2 regions of the Paraburkholderia sp. A1BS-2L genome follow, and region 2 is predicted to be linked to the other one. Evidence: predicted binding sites of a transcription regulator. Region 2 holds the regulator's gene; the other holds the start of a gene.

Region 1 (11,689 bases), 1.0 Mb from region 2:
GCAGCGAGGCCGAGCGTGCGACGAGCGAGCGTCTTGCCAAAGAGTTCGGCGAGGCGGCCATCGTGCCGCCCAAGCTCGCGCTGCCAGCCGTAGTCGGCCTGATCGACGGCGCGGCGGCCACGGTGGGCGTGGACACCGGTCTCGTGCACATCGCGGCGGCGCTCAAGCGCCCGACGGTCGAGTTGTACAATTTCGCGACCGCCTGGCGCACCGGCGGCTATTGGTCGCCGAAGGTCGTCAATCTCGGCACGGCGGGGCAGCCGCCCACGCTCGCGCAGGTGAAGGGCGCGCTGGCGGGCTTCGGCCTGCTTTGAGCAGGCTGCGCGCCCGAGGTCACATTAAGTCACATCAAGTCGCATCAGGTCGCATTAAGGCACGTAAAGGCATGTCAAGGCGCGCCACGCGGCACGCGCGGTATAAGGGTCGGCGCCGGGCATCCCGCCAGGCAACCCGATCCATCGCTTCCCAGGGGCGACTATGAACGAATCCCAGATTATCGAAATCACTTCCGCCGACTGGCACGGCCAATATCTTTCACAGCCGCGCGAGACGCTGCTCGATGCCGTCGAGCAGGGCAAGGTCCTGTATTTCCCGAAGCTCGAGTTTCCGGTCGAAGGCGGCGAGCGCGCGCTGCTCGATCCGGCAATTGCGGACCCCAAGCGCAAGAACATCAGCCTCGACCCGAATGGCGGCGCGCTGCGCGGCGTGCTGGGCGACACGGTCACGCAGTCGGCAGTGCGCGCGTTGGTCGCGCGCTATCAGGCCTGCGCGCGCACACTCGTCGACGGGCTCTTTCCCGAGTACAGCGGCAAGCTGCGCGTGGCGCCCACGAGCCTGCGCCTGCATCAGGTGGAAACACGCCAGACCTCGTGGCGCAAGGACGATTCGCGCCTGCACGTGGACGCCTTTCCGTCGCGCCCGAACTATGGCGAGCGCATCCTGCGCGTGTTCACCAACGTGAACCCGAACGGCGTGCCGCGTGTGTGGCGCGTGGGTGAGCCGTTCGAGGACATGGCGCGGCGCTTCCTGCCGAACATCAAGCCGCAGATGCCGGGCTCGGCCTGGCTGCAGAACCTGCTGCACATCACCAAGTCGCCGCGCAGCGAGTACGACCACCTGATGCTCCACCTGCACGACAGCATGAAGGCCGATCTCGACTATCAGAAGACGGCCCCGCAGGAGACCATCAACTTTCCGCCGGGCTGCGTGTGGGTCTGCTTCTCCGATCATGCGTCGCATGCGGTCATGTCCGGCCAGTTCATGATGGAGCAGACCTTCTTCCTGCCGGCGAAAGACATGGTGCACCCGGAATGGGCGCCGCTCGGCATTCTCCAGCGCATCAAGGGCAAGGAACTCGTTTGAAGCCGGGCTTGAATTTCATCGCGGGTTCGCTCGCCTGGGCGTGCATGATGCCTCGCATCGCGGAGGCCCGATGCTAAGGGCCGTCTATCGCGCGGCCTGGTGGCTGATCGCGCCGCTCGCGGTGCTGCGTCTTTTCGTCCGCTCGCGGCGCGAGCGCGGCTATCGCGAGCATATTGGCGAGCGGTTCGGTTTTGGCATCGGGCGCGTGCCCGAGGACGACGCGCCGCTCATCTGGGTGCATGCGGTGTCCGTGGGCGAGACGCGCGCGGCGCAGCCGCTCGTCGACGCGCTGCTGGCGGCGCGCCCCGACGCGCGCATCCTGCTCACGCACATGACGCCCGGCGGACGTGCGGCGGGCGAGCAGCTATTCGGCGATCGCGTGCTGCGCTGCTATCTGCCGTACGACATGCCGCGTGCCGTGCGGCGCTTCCTGCGCGCCTGGCGTCCGTCGCTCGGCCTCGTGATGGAGACCGAGGTGTGGCCGACGCTCATCGACGAATGCAAGCACGCCGACGTGCCGCTCGTGCTCACGAACGCGCGCATGTCTGCGCGTTCGTTCAAGCGTGCGGCGAAGTTCGGCGCGCATGCGCGCGAGGTGTTCGGCGGCTTCACGCGCGTGCTCGCGCAAAGCCCGGCGGATGCCGAGCGCCTCTGCGCACTGGGCGCGCGCAATGTGAGCGTGCTTGGCAATCTGAAGTTCGATATGGCGAGCCCCGCCGCGGTGGTGGCGCGCGGGCGCGACTGGCGCCGCGCGATCGGGTCGCGGCCCGTATGGGTGGCGGCGAGCACGCGCGAAGGCGAAGAGGAGTTGGTCCTGCAGGCGTTCGCGACGCTGGGTGTAGAAGACGCGCTGCTGATTCTCGTGCCGCGCCATCCGCAGCGCTTCGACGAGGTGGCCGCGCTTGTCGCGCGCAAGAATCTCAAGCTCGAGCGGCGCTCGCGATGGGTCCAGAATCCGGCTCCAAATCCGACGCCAACTGCTTCGAAGGTGGGCTCCGCCGCGCCGCATGAAGGCGTGCGCGCGTTGCCGCAGGACGTGAACGTGCTGCTTGGCGACTCGATGGGCGAGATGGGCGCGTATTACGCCGCCGCCGATCTTGCGTTCATCGGCGGGAGCCTGTTGCCGCTCGGCGGCCAGAATCTGATCGAGGCGTGCGCGGTGGGCGTGCCCGTTTTGATCGGCCCGCACGTGTTCAACTTCACCCAGGCCACCGCCGACGCCGTGGCGGCCGGCGCGGCGTTGCAAGTGCAGGATCCCGCCGATCTCGCGCGCGCATTGCGCGAGCTCTTCAACGACAAGCCGCGCCGCGTGGCGATGGCCGCGGCAGCAGCGGCGTTCGCGGCGCGCCATCGTGGGGCGACCTCGCGCACGGTCGACATTTTGCAGACGCTCGTATTCGACATATGACTTCGTGCGCGAATGCGCACGAGCACCTGACGTCTTTGGGTGATCAACTTTCGGTGTCGGCTGGCCTGTGGGTCGATCGTTTCATCTTCGCAACCATCAAAGGGCTTGCTGAGAAATTCGACTGACTGGGGCTGGAAGAGGTAGTTCTCGGGGTCGGGTGTTTGCGGACCCGTTCGCGATTGCCAACGAAGCGCCTAATCGCGCAATGGCGCCGTGTGCGCTACATAACGACTTCCATGCGGCACGCTCCCCAGTTACAGAAGTGAGACCTGCTCGTACGTTCGTGCCTGACAAGTCGCTTGCATGGCTGCCTGGTATTCGTTGTTCAGCTCGGTCGTCGCATTTCGCGCAGCTTCAGTTATCTGGGCGTCGATCGCTTGAATCTGCTTGAGCGCACTGAGTGTCGCGGACGGCGGCTGCGCGGAAAGTGACATAATCAGCGGTGAGCGCTCGATCGCAAGTTGCGACGCCTGTTCCCATTCGCCCACGGCCACCGCCTGTTCGATAGCCTTGGTGAGTTGCGAGATGCGCTCGATGTCGGCTAAGGCTTGCATGGAGTGTGGTCTCGTTTCCGTCAGTTCTTGTTGGTGGCCATCGCGCCCGCGCTGTTCTGGCCGCCGAATAGCTGCGTGAGATATTGCTGGTTGTTGCTCATCGTCGCCATCAGCGTATTGAGCGCCGTGAATTGCGCGGTGTACATGCTGGTGAGTTGCGACTGATACGTGGCGAGCGAAGCCTGCTGCGTCGAGAGATTCGTCAGGTCCGTGTTGAGCGCCTTGGTGCGCGTCTGGATCGCGCCGCTGCTCGACAGATAGCTCGTGATATTGGTGTTCAACTGCGCGGCCACGCCGTTGGTCGAGCTGAACAACTTGGCCACCGTGGCCTGGTTGTTCTGCAGCGCGCTGCTCAATGTGCTGCTGTCGACCGCGAGCGAACCGTCGGCATTCAGCGTCACGCCGATTGTTGCGAGACTCGTGGTGGTGTTGCCGTTCTTCACGCCCGTCGCGACGATCGAGGCCAACTGGTTGCGCACGAGGTTCAGCGTGGAGTCGCCGAGCAGCACGCCCTGCGAAGTCGCGGTCGAACTGTACGCGGTGAGCGTGCCCATGGTCGTCACGAGCGTGTTGTAGAGCGTGACGAAATTGTTGATCGCATTCGACTGCGAACTCGTGTCCTGCGCGATCGTGAGCGTTTGCGGCGACGTGCCCGTGGCGTCCACCGATGCGGCGCTCAGGCTCAAGGTGACGCCCGCGAGCGCGGAAGTCACCGAGTTCGTTGCGCTGGTCACGCCGGTGCCGTCGAGCGTGAAGTACGCATCTTGCGCCGCGGTGGTCTGGGTCCAGTTGGGCGTGGCTGGCGAGCCGGAAGTCTGTACGTTGCTGAGCGTCGACTGATTGGCCTTGAGCTGCGCGCTGGTCGCGCTCGCGTTGCCGCTGAGCGACGTGCCGGGATTGCCGGTCACCGCCAGGCCGTTCAACGGGTCGCCCGAGGCCGTATCGCTGACCTGGATGCTGATGGCGTTCTGCGATCCGGTAGCGTTCGCGTGCAGCACGAGGTGCGCGCCATCGGCGCCGTTCACGACCGTGGCCGTCACGCCAGGATTGTTGCTCGCGCTGTTGATCGCCGCCGCAATGCCGGAAACTGTGCTGTTGCTGCTGTTCAGCGAAATCGTGGTGCTCGCGCCGCCAATCGACAGCGTCATCGTGCTCGGCACCGAAGCGAGCGGCTGGCTCGCGCCATAGCCCCTCGACGTGAGGACCTGCGCGGTCGCGATCTGCGCGACGTCGATCGAATACGTCCCAGCCACCGCTCCGGTGGTCGCGGTGGCCGCAATGCCGGTGCCGCTCGTGCTCGCCTTGAAGGCGTTGACGGTCGTGCCGTCCGAGAGCGAGCTGAGGCCCGCCTGCAGCGCCGAAAGCGCGGCCGAGAGCGTGCCGTATGCGGAAATCTGCGTGTTGTCCAGTTGCGCCTGCGAGGACAGTGTCGCGGCCTGGCCCGCGATCTTGCTGTTGACGAGCGCCGTGACGAGCGAGCTCACGTCCATCGACGAATTGCCGGTCGAGCCGCTGATGACCGACTGCGCGGCTTGCTGCAGCGCGCTGTTGGCCGATGCTGCGGCGCTGGAGGCCAGATTCGCGTTCGAGGTACCGGATACGGTGGACATGAAGGGGCTCCGTGCGTCGGCGATGCCGGGTGAATCGGTTCAAATACGGTTCGGGTTTAAAAACGCCAAACGGGAGGCGATCCTCCCGGTTGGCAAGCGCCGCGCGCCCCGGGTATGGCGGGCGGAACGCGCGGCGCGTACTGCTTGACTCACATGAAGCGCTTGTTACTGCAGGAGCTTCAGGATCTGCTGCGGCTGCGAGTTTGCTTGCGCCAGAACCGAGATACCGGCTTGTTGCAGAACCTGGGCCTTCGAGAGGTTAGCCGTTTCTTGTGCGAAGTTGGCGTCTTCGATCGACGACTGGGCGGTCGCCAAGTCGGTCGACTGGGCTTGCTGCGACGCACCGATTGCGCTGAAGCGGTTTTGCGCAGCGCCGAGCGTTGCCTGAAGGTTATTCACCGTTGCAAGCGCGTTGTCGATCGAGAGCATCGCGTTGTTTGCACCTGCTTGCGTGCCGATGTTGATCTTGTCCACCGTGTTAGCGGTAGCGACGTTTGCCACCACGATACCGCTGTCCGTGACACCCGTGCCGAGTGCCGCGCCCAGTTTAGCGGAAGTCGTAACCGGGGGGCCGCCAGCGGGTGCAGTATAGCCCAGTGCGGTCTTGACCTTCGCCAGCACCCCAGCCGAAAAAGCAGCGCCGTTTTGATCGGTAAAGGTCAGATCGCCTGCGCCGTCCGACTTGACCGTGACCGCAGTAATGTCACCGACCTTACCCGCCACGGCATCCACACCGGTCGTGGAGTCGATGTTCAGGCCCGTAATCGTACCGAGAGTCGTGCCCGCAGCCGGTGCCAAGGCCGGATTCGTACCTTCCGCTGTGTTGATTGCTGCCAGTTGAGTAGCCGACTGGTCCAGCGGACCACCCGACTTGATTTGGAGCACGCCACTTGTGCTTTGCGTGAACAGGGCTGCACCCGTGAAAGCCACAGAGTTGCTATTTTGGTCGGTCAGAGTGTAGCCGCCGTTACCGTCCGACACGATGTTCAGTTGTGTGACTGCGGGGGTAGTGCCCGCTGCCGCTGCCGTGCCGGTTGCGGTGAGCGAAACAGCCATCGAACCCAGAACGTTGCCCTTCTGGATATTTCCGCCGCCGATTGTGGCCGCGCTCATGTTTTGGGTCAGACCCAGCGAAATCGTCTGGCCGACGTTAGCGCCAACCTGAAACGACACATTGCCCATCGTGCCATTCAGGACATTCATGCCGTTGTACGTCGTTTGCGACGCAATACGATTGATTTCTTGAAGCTGCTGATTCACTTCCTGTTGCAGAGCGGAGCGATCGTCTGCCGTCATCGAGCCGTTGGAAGCTTGCGTTGCCAGTTGGCGGACACGTTGCAGGCTCGATGTCAGCGAGGCCAGGCCCGACGAAGCGGTTTGAACGATGGAGATACCGTCGTTCGAGTTCGACACGCCCTGGTTCAGACCGTTGATCTGGGTCTGCATGATGTTCGAGATCGCAAGACCCGCTGCATCGTCCGCTGCGCTGTTGATGCGCTTGCCCGACGAGAGGCGCGTAATCGCTTGCGACAGCGCGCTGCCAGAGCCGGTCAGGTTCTGTTGCGCGACGAGCGAGTTGATATTGCTATTGATTCCGAGCATGGAAATTCTCCTGATTGGGACTGAGCCCGTTTGCGCCACGGCGACCGTGGCGTCGGCGGACTGTCAAACGCGTTGTTTCGACCGCCATGCCTAGGCTAACGACCTTTCACCACGGAACTTTAGAGGGACACATGTAAAAACTCGTCTGTTGCCGCCGTGGGGACAATAAGCCCCTCGGAGGCGATACCAGACGAACAGGACCGAAGTACGCCGTCTTTTCAGCGGATGCTCTTGCCTGCGGATATGAGACGCTCGCCTATTACGAATTTCATGTCATACGCTTCTCGAACATGTCCATGCCCACAAATGCTGCCGAGGATGGCGAGCGTCCCGCCTCGGATCGGGACGCTTTCAGTCAGGTTGCCGCAGCGCGCGCGCGCGCACGGCGGGAGGAGCTGGGTCTCTCGTGGGAGGCGCTGGGCGCGCTCAGCGGACTGGACAGCTCAGCCCTTGGCCGATGGGAGATGAAAGGGATTCCCCGCTCACTGACGGATCGTGAGCGGCAGGCTTGGGAGCGTGCCCTGGAGGTTCCCTCGGGATGGCTGTTCGGGGCTGACGAGAAGGCAGCTCCAGGCGCCCCCCATGCCGAGGCAGGCCCGCGCGCGCGTGCGCGCAGGGATATGCTCGGGATAACGCGCCGCGCCGTCGCCGCGAGGATCGGGATTTCAGTCGACACGCTCGCGCGCTGGGAGCATGAGGGTGTTCCGACACGGATCAAGGGCGCCCAGGTCGCAGCATGGGAGCACGCACTCAGGGTTGACGCTGGCTGGCTGCTTGGCGAGGCATTTTCTACCGTCGCAAAGACTGCCCGGCCGCGCGTCGTCTGCCCCGCGATAGACGCTCGCTCGGCAATCATTGATGTGACTGCTCGTATTGCTGCCGTCCAATTCGAGAGGCTTGCCGCAGGCGATGCGCGGGTTGAGCGCGAGCGCGTAAGCGCGAGGATATTTGCGCAGCGCTACGGGGTTGACCCGCAAATGAGCACCTCGCTTGCTGCGATCGCTAAACAGCACGGTATTGTCGAGTCGCGTGTCAGCCAAATCCTTAAGGCACTTAACACGACTGCACAGGGGCTCGACATCGATGCCGTTGTATTTGAGCGTATTCGCGAACAGGCAGACCCGCATCTGCCATGCACTTTGGATGAGCTGGAGGCGCTGCTGCGCCCGTTGCTCGGTGAGGGACTAAAACTTGAGGATGTGGGGCGGTTCAGCGTCGACATCCTGGGCAAGCCCCTGCTCGCATTTGTTAAACGCCGTGTCAACGGGCGACCGGAGATCATGGTGACCTCGCCGGACGCGGGGGACTCGGTTGCCGATGTCTCAGTGCACGACACCGCCATTGGCGAGATGGCTCGCGCCATGATCCGGACTGCGGGCGTTGCCCACATGGGCTTGCTCAAGACCTATGCCCTGGAAGAGGGGTGGGCGACGGAGGTAATCGCCAAGATCCGGGCCGTGCTTGAGCGGACAGCGGGGTTCGAGTGGCTTGAAACACCTGAGGGCGGTAACCCACAGTGGTTCTGGTTTCAGGGCTATGCGACCGAGCGCAATCTCATCCTTGACGCGACGAGACGGGTGCTCGCCGTGGCTGCGGGGCTCGTCTCGTTCGATGACATCGTGGGTGCGATTGGCCGACTTCGGACAACGCGGGCGCGGCGTGCCGTGTTCTCGCCAATGTTTGATGTTCAGCCTCCAACGCGAATCATCTGGGCGCTGCTGCAGCGACAATCCTGGCTATCCGTGCTCAGTCCGGAAGCCGGTATTCGATCTATTCAGAACATTCACCCGCACGACGTGTTGCCACCGTCGGAGCTAATCGTGTATGAGGCTCTGCGTGGAGCCGGTGGCGTGGCGACCCGTGCATGGTTGTTCACTCATCTGGTCAGAAGCGGCCGGATGGACGAAACAAGCTTTCGCTCTGTGGTCCTTTGGGCTCCGTCCGTTACGCGACCTTACCGCGGGGTGTATGCGATACGGGGGATCCAGCCCGATCCGAGTGTCCTTGCAGAGGCGCTTCGGGACAGTCTCGCGCGTACAGGTTCACTGTTACCGGTGGAGCTGGATATGGACGCCGGGCGCGCGGTTTTCCATCAAGTCGTCAATGACTGGCATGTGCGGGGCGGTTGGGTGACGTTACCCGCTTCACTTGCGGCCCATGTGCCGCAAATGCGATATGCAGTTCATCCCGATGGGGGCGAGATTGAGGTTTGCTCGAGCGAGAGGGCCGCGATCGTGATCAAAGGGATATCTCGCATTCTGCATGCGCGCGGCCTGGGTGTGTGCGACGTCATCAGGCTGACGTTCGATCTGCGTGCCAATCGTCTGCTCGTGGACCTTGTAGCGCAAAACGAAGATGCTGAAGATACGTTATCGACGCCTCAGTTCGATGATTGAGAAAAGAGGTGGCTCCGGTTCGATATCTGTCAGATTCATTTTTCCCATGACCGGTATCTGAACACAGACGGGGTGCCAACTCAGTGACGCAATCGACTAGCGTGTGTTGAATCCGACCCGGGTCATCACCCCCCAGGACTTGTCTTTGCGCAGGAACTGCCACCAACCGAGCATGCGCCAGTAGCTGTTCAGCTGACGGTAGCCAAAATTCTCAACGACGGCGGCCAGCGCCAGCCGCAGCAAGTCGCCCAGACGCGGGTATGGGTGCGTTGCAAGTTCGGCCAGCACGAGCGACGAGACGCTGAGAAACATGCCAAAAAGAAAGACCAGCGAAAGGAACGCCTTGAGGTACGAGACATTGATCCAGGCGAGGGCCCAGAAGGCAGGCAACATGATATAGCCCGACAGTTCGGCGAGCGGCCCGAGAACATCAACGATCAGGATCTGCCCCATGCCGAGCCAGCCGATACGGCCGTAGCTGGACCGGAACAGCATGTCTCGCTGCTTGAAGAACACTTCCAGCGCACCGCACTGCCAGCGGCAGCGCTGCCCCTTCAGCACGCGCAACGATTGCGGCGCTTCCGTCCAGCAGATCGGATCGGTCAGGAACGCGATGTTGTACGCTCGGCGCTGATCCCGCAAATGCCGGTGTATCTTGATCACCAGATCGAGATCCTCGCCGATCGTATCCGTCCCGAAGCCGCCGACCTGAACCACCACGTCGCGCCGGAACAGGCCGAACGCCCCCGAAATCAACATCAGCGCGTCCACGCCGCTCCAGGCGACGCGTGCCAGCAGGAACGCGCGCAGATATTCGATGGACTGCACGAGCGGCAGGAAGCGCCGCGGCGCGCGCATCTCGACAACCCGTCCGCTCTGAATGCGGCACCCGTTCGCCACGCGCACCACGCCGCCGACTGCCACCGTTCGTTGCGGGTCCTCGACGAAGGGCCGGACAATGCGCAGCAATGCGTCGGACTCCAGCAGGGAGTCCGAGTCGATTGCGCAGAACAGCGGCGCCCGCGCCAGGTTGATCCCGGCGTTCATCGCATCGGCCTTGCCGCCGTTTTCCTTGTCTATGACGAGCAGGTTCGGATGGACGCGCGATACATAGATGCCGCGAATCAGCTTATGCGTGACAACCGCGTCAAACGTGCGCTGGGTTGGCATCAGCTCGAACGCGTCGGTCAGCACGCCCAGCGTATTGTCCGTCGAGCCATCGTTGATGACGATCACTTCGGTCAGCGGATACTCGAGCGCGAACAGCGCCTTCACACAGTCGACGATCCCCAACTCCTCGTTGTAGGCCGGTGCCAGCAACGCGATCGGAGGGGCGCTCGCGCCATAGCGGCGCCAGAGCTGGATACCCCCGCTTTTCGCGCCAGGACGGATCATGCCACCGATCGCGGCGACGATCTGGAACAGGGACAGCGCGTTCTGCAACACGTTGACGGTCAATATCACGGTCACGATGCCATGCACGACCAGGGACAAGATGTCATTCGCGCTCACGATGCAATCTCCTTGCGCTCCAGCAACGTCAACGCAGCGACGTCGCGCGCCACAGACGGCTCGCCCTGCGCCGCGCGCTCCAGAATGTGGTAACCGCGCCCGCCTTCCATCGCGAGGGCCTCCGCCGCCCGGAACCGGCCCCACCAGTTGGTGTCGCTCAACAGTGTCTCGATCTCTGGGTCGAGGGCTTCGACATTGATCTTTCCCGCCGCTTCGACTGCCGCCACCCTGACATACCACACGTCATCGCACAGTAGCGCCCGCAGCGACGAAGCGGCGAGTGGATGATGCAAGTGGCCCAGCGCACGCGCGGCCGCCGCTCGTACGTCAGGCTGCCGCGATCGCGAGGCGCACGTGAAGACAGGAATCAGCGCGTAGTCGCCGGACGCGGCCAGCGCGCGGATGGCCACGCTGCGAAGCCGTGGCAGCACCTGATCGTCCGCGACGAGCGCGATCAGATCCGACATCTGACGGCTCGCCAGACGCTCGAACAAATCCTGGGTCAGCATCGAGCCGGTCAATCCGCCCAGCTTGTCGATGACCTGTTTCAACGGCACGTGAAGTCCCCGTCGCGCCAGCGCCCAGGCGGCTGCAAGGCATACCGTGGCTTTGCGGTCCTCGAGGGCGCCGATCAAGGCGCGGGCCGAGACGTCATCTTCAAACAACGCGAGCGATTCCGCCGCGCGCCGCCGTATCCCCGACCGGTGCCGTCGCAAGTCGCGCACCATGCGCTCCTCCAGCCCCAACCGGTTGGCCAGTCGTATCAGCCGGACATGCTCATCGCCGAGCAACTGGCCTGCGAGCCTGAGTACCAGCGACGTCAGCAGTGCCGGGTTGCGGCGCGCAACGCGTTCGACCTCGGCGAGGCCCGCTTCCGGCCCGACGAGCCAGACGATCAGCTCATGCGACAGCGCCTGCGCCAGCTCCGTATCGCGCGACGCCAGCCACCCGCGCACCGCATGGGTGAGCAGCAGCATCCCCAGCATCAGCAGCGATATGGCGCTGAGCGCGAGCGATACGGTCTGGATCGATTTGAGCATTGGCGCGTCGGCCTAGAATTTTGCGGTCATGCCGAGCCCGACCACGTTGCGGTCGTAAAGTTGCGGCCGCAACTCGCGCGCTGCCGAGACGTTGATCGCGAGCGAGTCGCTCACGTCGAATACGGCCCCTGCATAGAAACCGCGGGTCTTGACGGTCACACCCTGGTCCGTCTCGGGCGCATTGGCGAACCCTGCCAGCAGACGC
Region 2 (11,689 bases):
ACCCACCTCGGTGCAGCGTTTCGCTACCGACGGGTCGGGCAACATGACCGGCACGTATAACGGCCACGCGGTGCGGTACGCGTTCCTCGACTCGGGCTCGAACGGCCTGTTCTTCGCCGATAGCGGCATTGCGCAGTGCGGCGGCAATCTCGGCACGTTCTACTGCCCGGCCAAGCCGCTCACGCTCAGCGCGACGCTCACCGACAAGAACAACGTGTCGAGCAACGTGAGCTTCAACGTGGTGAGCGCAGCGGCGCTGCTCAATAGCGGCTCCAATTTCGCGCTCAACGATCTCGCCGGCGCGTTCGGGTCGAACGCGAACCTCGACCTCGGCTTGCCGTTCTTCTACGGACGTTACGTGTATTACGGTTATGGCCAGGCGCCCTACGTCGCGTTCTGACGTGTTCTGACGCGCATTTGCCGCGCGTCCGCCGCTGCTGCGGCGGGCGCGCATGCCTGCCTCGCCCTGGCCCTCGTGCCGCCTTCGTACTGACCCTCGTGCCGCCCCCCGGCCACCCCATCTCCCGAACTACCCCGGTTTCCCCGTCCTGATCCGCCAATCGCCGCTTGCGCCCCGAGGCAATAATCGCTCTCACTGAAAAAGGGCGTGCGCCGTCACCGCAGGGGTGGCGGGTGTGCGTGCGCCGCGACCGGAGCATCCGTGGCAGAGGACAGCGACCTCGAAAAAACCGAATCAGCCACTCCCAAGCGCCTCGAAAAGGCGCGTGAGGAGGGGCAGGTCGCGCGTTCGCGGGAGCTTTCCACGTTCGCGCTGCTCTCGGCGGGGTGTTTCGGCGCGTGGATGCTGTCGGGCACCATCGGCGAGCATTTGCAGACGATGCTGCGCGGCGCGCTCACCTTCAACCACGCGGGCGCGTTCGAGACGAAGCGCATGCTCACGGGCGCCGGCGTGGCCGCGCGCGAAGGTCTCGTCGCGCTCTTGCCCGTGCTCCTGTTGACCGGCGCCGCCGCGCTGCTCGCGCCCATGGCGCTGGGCGGCTGGCTGTTCTCGACCAAATCCCTGGAGATGAAGTTCAGTCGCCTCAATCCGGTGTCGGGGCTTGGACGCATCTTCTCGGTGAACGGGCCGATCCAGCTTGGCATGTCGATCGCGAAGACGCTCGTGGTGGGCGGCATCGGCGGATCGGCGCTGTGGATGCGGCGCGACGAAATTCTCGGTCTCGCCATGCAGCCGCCGCCGCGCGCGTTCGCCGACGCCCTTCATCTGATTGCCGTGTGCTGCGGCACGACCGTCGCCGGCATGTTCGTGGTGGCCGCCATCGACGTGCCGTATCAGCTCTGGTCGTATCACCGCAAGCTGCGCATGACCAAGGAAGAAGTGAAGCGCGAGCACCGCGAGAATGAAGGCGACCCGCACGTGAAGGGCCGCATTCGCCAGCAGCAGCGCGCCATGGCGCGCCGCCGCATGATGGCGCAGGTGCCCAAGGCCGACGTGGTGGTGACCAATCCGACGCACTTCGCCGTCGCGCTCCAGTACGCCGACGGCGAAATGCGCGCGCCCAGGGTGGTCGCCAAGGGCGTGAACCTCGTGGCCGCGCGCATCCGCGAGCTCGCCGCCGAGCACAACGTGCCGCTGCTCGAAGCGCCGCCGCTGGCGCGCGCGCTCTATTACAACGTCGACATCAATCGCGAGATTCCCGGCCCGCTGTATGGCGCGGTCGCGCAGGTGCTCGCGTGGGTCTATCAGCTCAAGCGCTTTCGCGAGCACGGCGGCGATGTGCCGATGGCGCCCACCGACCTCGACGTGCCGCCGGAACTGGACAAGGGCGCGGTGAGCGACGAAGACGCCGCCGAGGAAGCGGACGAAGCGCTCTCGCCCGAGGAGCGCGCGGCCAGCGGCAGCGCACAAAACACCGCATCAAGCACAGCATCGAACCCCGCCCGCGGCGCGAATCGCGATGACACGCGCAACGACGCCCGCAACGGCAACGAAGGAGCCACAGAATGAACGCCCGCACCGGTTTCCTCGCGCGGCGCCCGGACGTGCTGCAAGGCACGAATCTGCGCGCGCTCGCCGGACCGATCCTGATCTGCATGATCCTCGGCATGATGATCCTGCCGCTGCCGCCGTTCCTGCTGGATCTGCTGTTCACCTTCAACATCGCGCTATCGGTGATGGTGCTGCTCGTCAGCATGTACACCATGAAGCCGCTCGACTTCGCGGCGTTCCCGAGCGTGCTGCTGTTCTCCACGCTGTTGCGCCTCTCGCTGAACGTGGCCTCCACGCGCGTCGTGCTGCTCGAAGGCCACACCGGCCCCGACGCGGCCGGCAAAGTGATCGAATCGTTCGGCCACTTCCTCGTGGGCGGCAATTTCGCCGTGGGTATCGTGGTGTTCGTGATCCTCATGGTGATCAACTTCATGGTGATCACGAAGGGCGCGGGGCGGATCGCCGAAGTGTCGGCGCGCTTCACGCTCGACGCCATGCCCGGCAAGCAGATGGCGATCGACGCCGACTTGAACGCGGGCCTCATCAACGAGGAAGCCGCGCGCAAGCGCCGCACCGAGATCGCCCAGGAAGCCGAGTTCTACGGCTCGATGGACGGCGCGAGCAAGTTCGTGCGCGGCGACGCCATCGCGGGCCTCCTGATCATGGCGATCAACATCATCGGCGGGCTGATCGTGGGCGTGGTGCAGCACGGCATGTCGTTCGCCTCGGCGGGCGAGACCTATACGCTGCTGACGATCGGCGATGGTCTCGTCGCCCAGATTCCGTCGCTCGTGATCTCGACGGCCGCGGGCGTGATCGTCTCGCGCGTGGCGACCAATGAGGACATCGGCACGCAACTCACCGGCCAGCTGTTCACGAACCCGCGCGTGCTGATGATCACCGGCGCGATCATCCTCATGATGGGCATGATTCCGGGCATGCCGCACTTCGCGTTCTTGCTGCTGGGCGGGGGCGCGATCCAGCTTGGCCGCGTGATGAAAAAGAGCGCCGAGGCGAAAAAGGCCAGCGCCGTGCTCGCGGACGTGCTGCCGGCTGCCGCCGCGCCCGTCGAGAACGCCGAGGCGAGCTGGGACGACGTGGCGCTCATCGACACGCTCGGGCTCGAAGTGGGCTACCGCATCATTCCGCTCGTCGACAAGAACACCGACGGCGAGCTGCTCAAGCGCATCAAGAGCATCCGCAAGAAGTTCGCGCAGGAAATCGGCTTCCTGCCGCCGGTCATTCACATCCGCGACAACCTGGAGTTGCGCCCGAACGCTTACCGCATCGCGCTAAAGGGCGTGGAAGTGGGCTCGGGCGAGGCGTTCCCGGGCCAGTGGCTCGCGATCAATCCGGGGCAGGTGAGCGCGGTGGTGCCCGGCACGCCGACCACCGACCCGGCGTTCGGGCTGCCCGCGATCTGGATCGATTCGAACATGCGCGAGCAGGCCCAGGTGTTCGGCTACACGGTGGTCGATTCGAGCACCGTGGTGGCGACGCACCTCAATCACCTCGTGGTGACGCACGCGGCCGAATTGCTGGGCCGCCGCGAAGTGCAGGCGCTGATCGAGCGCGTGCAGAAGGACACGCCCTCGCTCGTGGACGACCTCGTGCCAAAGGTGCTGGCGCTCACGACCTTGCAGAAGGTGCTGCAAAACCTGCTGGAAGAGGGCGTGCCGATCCGCGACATGCGCACGATCATGGAGTCGCTCGCGGAGCATGCGCCGCGCATGCCCGACGCACACGACCTCACGGCGGCGGTGCGCATCTCGCTGGGCCGCGCGATCACGCAGCAGTGGTTCCCCGGCAATGCGGACATGCAGGTGATGGGGCTCGACGCCAATCTCGAACGCGTGCTTTCGCAGACGCTGACCTCGGGACCGAACCCCGGGCTGGAGCCGGGTCTCGCGCATACGCTGCTCACGCAGACCGAAATGGCGATGGGACGTCAGCAGGCGTTGGGACTTGCGCCCGTGCTGCTCGTGCAGCATGCGCTGCGGCCGATGCTCTCGCGCTTTTTGCGCCGCAGTCTGCCGCAGTTGAAGGTGCTTTCGTATGCCGAGGTGCCGGATACGCGCAATGTGCGGGTGGTGAATGTGGTGGGGGCGGGGTGATGAGCTGAGGGGGCGAGGCGTCAAAACGCTTCGAGAAGATCCAGAGTCGATGTAACGCCGATTGGCGCCGGCGCTTCCAGCATTACCTTGTGCAGCGTGAATTTGCGTTCGCGCTCGCTCGCGAGGTCGTCGAATCCCTGCTTGAGGGCATCAAAACCATAGGTCTTCAGGCTTGACGCTGACGACTTCTTCGCCAGCGCGGGATTTCACGATTTCAGCCAACTCGATATCTTCGAGCCGGTCGCAGATCGCTTCCCATTGGTCGCCAGCTCAGAAAAGACCAAATATGCGACTAACTGTGTCCACAATGCCGAGCGCACGAAGTCGCAGCCCAGAGCCTCAGGTTCCGGGCACTCGCCATCCCCCGAATTACCCACCTTTCCCCACCCTGATCCACCGATCGTCGAGGGCTCACCTTCGAAATAATTCCAACATCGGAGAAGGGCCCGTGCGAGAGCGCAAGGCCCGCGGTAATCCAGACGCAAACGACGGGCGGCGCAGGCCGCTCACCTCACTCAGGGGCTTGGCTTGAACATTCGCAAATTCATCGGTGGCACCAGCCGCGACGCGTTGCGCCTCGTGCGCGAAGCGCTGGGTGCGGACGCCGTCGTATTGTCGAATCGCACGCTCGACGACGGCAGCGTCGAAATCGTCGCGCTCGCGGACCGCGACCTCGCAGCGCTCGCGCCGGCGGACGGCGGAGCGCCCTTTGGCGGTGCGCCTCTCGGCGGCACATCGTCCGCCGGTGGTCAGGCGCAGGCTGGCGCGGGCTTCGCGGCGAAGCCGTCGCGCGCCGCGATCGGCGCACCGCCTGCCGCCAGCACTGCGGCGACCGCTGGCAACCCTTACGCAAGCGGCGGCATGCCCGACGTGTTCTCATCGGTGTTCGGCGCGAGCCCGGAGGTGGGCGCGGAGCGCGACGCCGCTGGGGCGGACGCCGCGGCACAAGGCGAAGCCGATGAAGGCAACCACGACAGCGACAGCGACGACACCGCCGTCTCTCTCGGACAAGCCACGCAGGCAAAGCTGAGCGCCGAAGCGTCCGAAGCCGCGGCAAAGCCGTTCTCCGCTTCGCGTGCCGCGGCGGGCCAGCAAGCCAGGCAACCCGCAGTCGAGTCCCAGGACGCACCGCGCACGATGGCCGAATCGAACCCCTGGCTGATCGACCACGCGCGCCGTATCGCGAATCAGCAAGCGAACCAGCAAGCGAACCGGGACACGGCCCAGCCGGGCATGACGCCGGCCGCCGCGATGGCGAAGGGCCTCGGCGTGGCCGCCGACCCCACGCATCGCGCCGATATCGACGCGAACACGCCCGAATGGGCGCGCCAGGCTGCGCACGTCGCGGCGCGCCGCGCGGCCCGCAGCATTGGCCAGAGCCCCGATGCGGCCGGCCCGGCGCCCGCCGCTCAAAGCGTTCAAAGCGCCCCTAACCCGGCCCAGGCCGCCCAGAGCGCACAACCCGCCGCGCCCAGCACCGCACAAACGGTGAGCGAAGCGATCCGCGCGCGCATCGAGCAGGTCGTCAACGAAACCGTGATGCACGAGCTCGCCTCCATGCGCGGCATGATGGAAGAGCAGTTCGCGGGTCTCCTGTGGGGCGAGCATCAGCGCCGCAACCCGATGCAGGGCGCGCTCACGAAGCAGCTTTTCGCGGCCGGCTTTTCGGCGCAGCTCGTGAAGATGGTGGTCGACCGCCTGCCCAGCGTGGAAACCGAAGAGGCCGGCATGGAGTGGGTTCAGTCGGTGCTCGAATCGAACCTGCCCGTGCTCGAGGACGAAGAAGCGCTCATGGAGCGCGGCGGCGTATTCGCGCTGATGGGCCCGACCGGCGTGGGCAAGACCACGACCACGGCGAAGCTCGCGGCGCGCTGCGTGATGCGCTTCGGCGCGAGCAAGGTCGCGCTGCTCACGACCGACAGCTACCGCATCGGCGGCCACGAGCAACTGCGCATCTTCGGCAAGATCCTCGGCGTCTCGGTGCATGCGGTGCGTGACGGCGCCGATCTGCAACTCGCGCTCACCGAGCTCAAGAACAAGCACATCGTGCTGATCGACACGATCGGCATGAGCCAGCGCGACCGCGCCGTGACCGACCAGATCGCCATGCTGTGCGGCACGGGGCGCCCGGTGCAGCGCCTGCTGCTGCTTTCGGCGACCAGCCACGGCGACACGCTCAACGAAGTCGTGCAGGCGTACCAGCACGGCCCGGACAACTCGCCGCTCGCGGGTTGCATCCTCACCAAGCTCGACGAAGCGACCAACCTCGGCAGCACGCTCGACACGGTGCTGCGCTACAAGCTGCCGGTGCACTACGTCTCCACGGGCCAGAAGGTGCCAGAGAACCTGTACGTGGCCACGCGCCGCTTTCTCGTGCGCAGCGCGTTCTGCGTGCCGCGCGATCGCTCGCCGTTCGTGCCGCACGAGGACGATATTCCCGCGCTGCTCTCCGCGCTCTCGACGCGCTCGGCCACGCAAGCTCCCGAGGTCCGGTTTGGATAAGTTCGTGATCGATCAGGCAGAAGGCCTGCGACGGCTGCTCGCGCGCGAAGGCTCGCGCGTGATCGCCGTGACCGGCGGCCACGGCGCACCCGGGCGCACGACCGTGGTGATCAATCTCGCGGCCGCGCTGATCGCGCTGGGCAAGGACGTGCTCGTGATCGACGAGTGCCTTGGTCCGCGCTCGGTCAGTGCGCAGCTCGGCGGCGGCATGCGCGGCGTGAGCAACGAAGCGCGCGGCAATGCCGCAAGCCTCGCAGGAAACTTCGCGCCGAATTTCGCGGCGGTGATGCGCGGCGAGATTGCGCTGGACCAGGCCGTGGCGCGGCATGCGCTGGGCTTCGGCGTGCTGGCCGCGCCGCGCGAGCAGTGCGTGGGGGCGCAGCTGGATGCGCCATTGAGCAAGCTGCTGGCCGGTCCCGCCGATTTCGTGCTGATCGACGCGCGGCTCGACGCCGAAGGCGCGCTCTCGCCGCTCGCCTTGCACGCGCACGACGTGCTGATCGTGATGCGCGTGACCGCGCAGGCGATCACCGACGCCTACGCCTGCATGAAGCGGCTGCATTTCGCGCATGCGATTGGGCAGTTCCGCGTGCTTGCGAACCACGTGGCGAGCGCCGCCGACGCGCAAGCCGCGCTCGAGAATCTCGCGGGAGTGGCGAGCCGCTACCTCGCGGTATCGCTGGAGCGCGCGGGCAGCGTTGCCGCCGATCCGCACATGCCGCGCGCGCTGCAACTGTCGCGCTGCATCGTCGATGCGTTTCCGTCGACGGCTGCCGCGCGAGATTTTCGCCACGTGGCGGCCGAACTGCCGCACTGGCCGCTGCGCCCCGCGCTGTTGGCATCGGCGGGCGCGCCGGCGAGTCCGGAGCAAGCGGCGAATTCATTCGTTTCATCCGCCACGGACGCCCCGTCCGCGAGCGCGACGGCCTATGCGGGATGGCGGGCGGATTCGCCCGTGCACGCGCATCGGCACGTGTGACGGACACAGGAAGGAGAGCCAGATGTATAACGCTCAAGGAAAGATTTCGCAGGCCGAAGTGCTCGCGAAGTACGCGCCGCTCGTGCGGCGGCTCGGATTGCAGCTCGTGGCGAAAATGCCCGCGAGCGTGGATCTCGACGACTTGATCCAGGCCGGCATGATCGGCTTGCTCGACGCTGCGAATCGCTACAAGGAAGATCAGGGCGCGCAGTTCGAGACCTACGCGAGCCAGCGCATTCGCGGCGCCATGCTCGACGAGCTGCGCAGCAACGACTGGCTGCCGCGCAGCCTGCGGCGCACCTCGCGCGAAGTGGAAAGCGCGGTGCATCAGGTGGAGCAGCGGCTTGGCCGCTCGGCGAGCGAGACGGAGATTGCCGAGCATCTGCAGATGCCGCTCGACGAGTACCAGAGCATGCTGCAGGACCTGCACGGCAGCCAGCTCATCTACTACGAAGACTTCGACCGCTCCGCCGACGACGAGCCGTTCCTCGACCGCTATCGCGTCGATCACTCGGACCCGCTCTCGGCACTGCTCGACGAGAGCCTGCGCGGCGCGCTAGTCGAGGCGATCGAGCGGCTGCCCGAGCGCGAGAAGCTGCTGATGTCGCTGTATTACGAGCGCGGCATGAACCTGCGCGAGATCGGCGCGGTGCTGGAGGTGAGCGAGTCGCGCGTGTGCCAGTTGCACAGCCAGGCGGTGGCACGCTTGCGGGCGCGGCTGCGCGAGATGTCATGGGCGGGGACGGAGCATTAGTCGGGCGTAGTGGCGAGGGGTTTCAAACCCTACATGGATGTGTACATCGCGTCATGATGACAACCGCTTCGAGAAGTCCGTCATCAAGCCGGAAACGACTGCGCCGGCCATGGGGTTCGTGATGCTGCAGCGCGCCGTGACGCGCGCTGAGTTCGCTCAGATGCCAAGTGTGAGCGACGTGCTGGCGCGTCGGATTACACGCACGCTGCTCGACTTTGGATCGCTGAATGCGTCTTCGCCGCGAGGCGATCTTTCCTTTGGACTGCCCTTGAAGAGCCTTCCGTTTCTGTTTCCAGGGCTTTGGCCGGAGGTTGATCAGGGGTGAAATGTTTTTTATGGTTTTTGCTGATTTGTGGGGAAGTCGTTTCGCGACCCACTGCTGACAGTCGACCACCAAGCGTTGAAAGGCAGGTATAGGGGCTCAGCAGTCCGTCTATCGTGGCTTTGCACACAGGCAAACCGACGAACATCCCGGTGAAACGCCCAAACCTTGTTCATTGACACATATCAACCGCGTCTGCCGCCACTCGCTCATCATCAGCTATCGAAACAGGGCATGCTGGGGGCGAGTTATGAAAGGACGCATATTCGTCATTGGCGCCTCATTGAGCGGGATTAACGCGCTTTCGCGGCTGATCGCGCTACTTCCCGAGAATTTCCCATCTTCAGTATTTATCACGCAGCATGTGGGCGCTCACAGCCCGGGCATGCTGCCCCAGATTCTCAGCAACGCGGGACGACTGAAGGCCATACATCCCAAGAACACCGAGCTAATCGAGCCGGGGCGAATCTATGTGGCGCCACCGGATCGCCATATGCTTGTGCAGCGAGGATATATACGCCTGTCTCATGGCCCTCAGGAAAATCACACACGGCCCGCTATCGATCCGCTTTTCCGGTCGGCGGCCATCTCTTATGGCCCAGCCGTGGTGGGAGTCGTATTGACCGGACAGCTTGACGACGGTACGGCTGGCTTGCTTGCAGTCAAGGACAGGGGCGGCACCGCCATTGTGCAGGAGCCTTCCGAAGCAACAGCGGCCTCGATGCCTAAAAGCGCTCTCGCCCACGTCAAAGTGGATTACTGCTGCAAATTGGCAGAGATGGCAGCACTTTTCGTTCGTCTCGCCAATGACGACCCGGAGCCCAATGAGGACCGTAATCTCGATGAACTTATCGATATCGAAAACCGGATCGCCGAGGGTATCTTCGATCTTCAGGACTGGTGGAAGCTCGAAGGGATGAGCAGTCCATGTGGTCTGAATTGTCCTATTTGTCGAAGCGCCCTTTACGAGCTGCGCGACAAACGAATGATGCGATTCAGATGCCGCGCGGGACATGCTTTTTCCGCAGAAAGTCTCCTTGCGGAACAAGCTGACTCCAGGGAGACACAGCTCTCGGCTCTGTTCGGTTCGCTTACCGAAGAAGCGACGCTTGCGAAGCGCCTGAGAGACGCGCCTGTCTACAAGGAGCGCATCGACTTGACTGCGAGCCTGAACAGCAAGATCCAAGGCATAGAAGTGGAGTCCACACAGGTTTGTGAATGGCTACGCGCGCTAACTAATCTGGTAGAGCCCGATCCCGACGGAGGATTCTGACCTGCGGGAACGCCCGTCTGCAGGCTGTAAGATGTCGGCTTGAGCGGCGTAAAGCGGCCGCCTGAGGCAGCCTCGGCCGACCACAGCCCATCCCGGAGCGCGCGTTATTTCCAAAAAGTCAGAGCAGAATTTTCCATCACCGCCGACAGCACCAGATCCACTGTCCTCGCAGTTAGCACCCGGAAACAAAAAAGCCGAAGCCCCCGTGCTTCGGCTTTTCAATTCCCCACGCAACTGCCAACCACGCGAGGAACAAGGGCCAGTTACAGCCCGAACGCCGGCAGGCGTCCATCCGGCCCGTACAGCATCGACGTGCCGTTGCCGGTTTCGCCCCGCAAAATCGCGAGCGCCCGGCGATTATGTTCCATGCGGGTGCGAACCATCATGCCGATCGTCAGGTTCTGCCGGCGCGCGCGCTCGGTCGAGCCCAAGAGCCGCGCCCACTGGCCCGCGAGCCGCGCGTCGCCGTCGCAGGCCATCTCGATGCCCTTGCGTCCGGCCGGCAGGCCGAGCCCGGCCAGTTGCGCGTCGCGCACCTTCTCGAGCCCCGCCATGCGCTGCGTGAGCGTCGTCTTCTGTTCGACGATCTGCGGCAGCGCATCGATGCCGTCCGCCGTCGTGAGCGCCTTCTCCTCGAAGGCGAGCAGCGAGGCGAACGCCTCAACCGCGGCGTGTTCGTCGATCAATGTGGCGAGAAGCGCGTCTTTCATCCGGGACCACCTGAAAATGCGGGTTGCGGGACAGCCTGGCGCCCGCGCCCTGCGATTTAGCCGCCCGAGGCCGGCTTGAGCAGGCCGCGCGCGGTTTCGATAATGCCGTCGGCGATCTTGCCGGCGTCGATCTGCAGCGTGCCGTTCTTGATGGCGTCCTTGATCGACTGGACCTGGCCCATGTCGATGTCGGCGGCGCCGCTCGCCGCGAGCGAGCGCAGCGAAGAGGACAGCGACGAAAGACTCACGTTGGCGTCTGCGCTAGTACCCGCTCCGATGGCGCTCGATGCCGCGCCGGCCGATGCCGTGCCGCCCGCGCCTGGCGCGCTCGCGGATTCGCCTTGCTGCGTGCGCGCCGGGCCATCCTGGAGCGAACGCGCGTCATTGCGGTTGGAGGTGTCGATTTTCACGATTGGGCTTCCTGATCCGTATGGCCTTGATAACGGCAACGCTGCGCGCGAACTTTAGCGCGAAAGTCCTGCCGTTACATGCTGTTACGTGTCCTTGCCCACATGGCCGCCGCACCGCATTTTTTACCGGACCGGCAATCCTGCCCTAAATCTGCACCTGCACCGTGGCGGCATCTTTCACGACGCCGCTGATGATCTGCCCGCCGGCCGTGCGCACGCGCACCATCTGGCCTGGCGCGGCGTTATTGAGCACGCTGCCTTCGGCGGAAATCGTGAAGTTCGAGCCCACCGCGACCACCTTGACCGTCTGGCCGATCACCACCGACGAGGCGCTGCGCAGCATGTCGGTGCGCAGCGGCAAGCCTGCCGTGATGCGCGCGAGCGCGACCGCGCCGTTGGCCTGCGTAGGGTCGGTGATGATGGTCTGCGGCAGGCTTGCGAGGTCGCCTTCGCGCGGCATGAAGTCGGCGGCGGAGAGCGTCTGGCCGGCGTCGATCTGGCGGGCGGCCACGTAATAGGTGATGTCGACGGCCACGCGCCCCACCACATAGAGTGTCCACGGTTTCGCGCCGACGCAGCGCACGCCCACCGTCGTGCGGCCCCACATGCGCGCGCCCGGCGGCATGAACGGTTCGAGCGCGGCGCAAGCGGCGAGGCCGCGCGGAAACACCGGC

Evidence for each region. Region 2 encodes FliA, which starts transcription of late flagellar genes. Its sites were predicted from a motif close to CTAAAGTTTNNNNNNNNNNNGCCGNTA; they were not measured.
Region 1: a site for FliA is predicted at 6,633-6,659, ahead of P5W98_RS03805 (flagellin). Genes of this name have one in related genera too.

Annotation. Positions count from the first base shown of each region.
Region 1 covers NZ_CP120428.1:848,715-860,403, forward strand. Annotated here, with positions in the region: gene waaC (lipopolysaccharide heptosyltransferase I) at 1-314, shown strand, start outside; gene P5W98_RS03785 (Kdo hydroxylase family protein) at 478-1,362, shown strand; gene waaA (lipid IV(A) 3-deoxy-D-manno-octulosonic acid transferase) at 1,433-2,770, shown strand; gene P5W98_RS03795 (flagellar protein FliT) at 3,025-3,324, opposite strand; gene fliD (flagellar filament capping protein FliD) at 3,345-4,934, opposite strand; gene P5W98_RS03805 (flagellin) at 5,100-6,536, opposite strand; gene P5W98_RS03810 (helix-turn-helix domain-containing protein) at 6,827-8,932, shown strand; gene P5W98_RS03815 (glycosyltransferase family 2 protein) at 9,029-10,444, opposite strand; gene P5W98_RS03820 (HEAT repeat domain-containing protein) at 10,441-11,484, opposite strand; gene P5W98_RS03825 (YaiO family outer membrane beta-barrel protein) at 11,497-11,689, opposite strand, start outside.
Region 2 covers NZ_CP120428.1:3,073,191-3,084,879, reverse strand. Annotated here, with positions in the region: gene P5W98_RS14130 (DUF3443 domain-containing protein) at 1-400, shown strand, start outside; gene flhB (flagellar biosynthesis protein FlhB) at 662-1,969, shown strand; gene flhA (flagellar biosynthesis protein FlhA) at 1,966-4,065, shown strand; gene flhF (flagellar biosynthesis protein FlhF) at 4,594-6,567, shown strand; gene P5W98_RS14110 (MinD/ParA family ATP-binding protein) at 6,560-7,546, shown strand; gene P5W98_RS14105 (RNA polymerase sigma factor FliA) at 7,569-8,300, shown strand; gene P5W98_RS14100 (hypothetical protein) at 8,338-8,625, shown strand; gene P5W98_RS14095 (chemotaxis protein CheB) at 8,873-9,895, shown strand; gene P5W98_RS14090 (flagella synthesis protein FlgN) at 10,159-10,605, opposite strand; gene flgM (flagellar biosynthesis anti-sigma factor FlgM) at 10,662-11,015, opposite strand; gene flgA (flagellar basal body P-ring formation chaperone FlgA) at 11,161-11,689, opposite strand, start outside.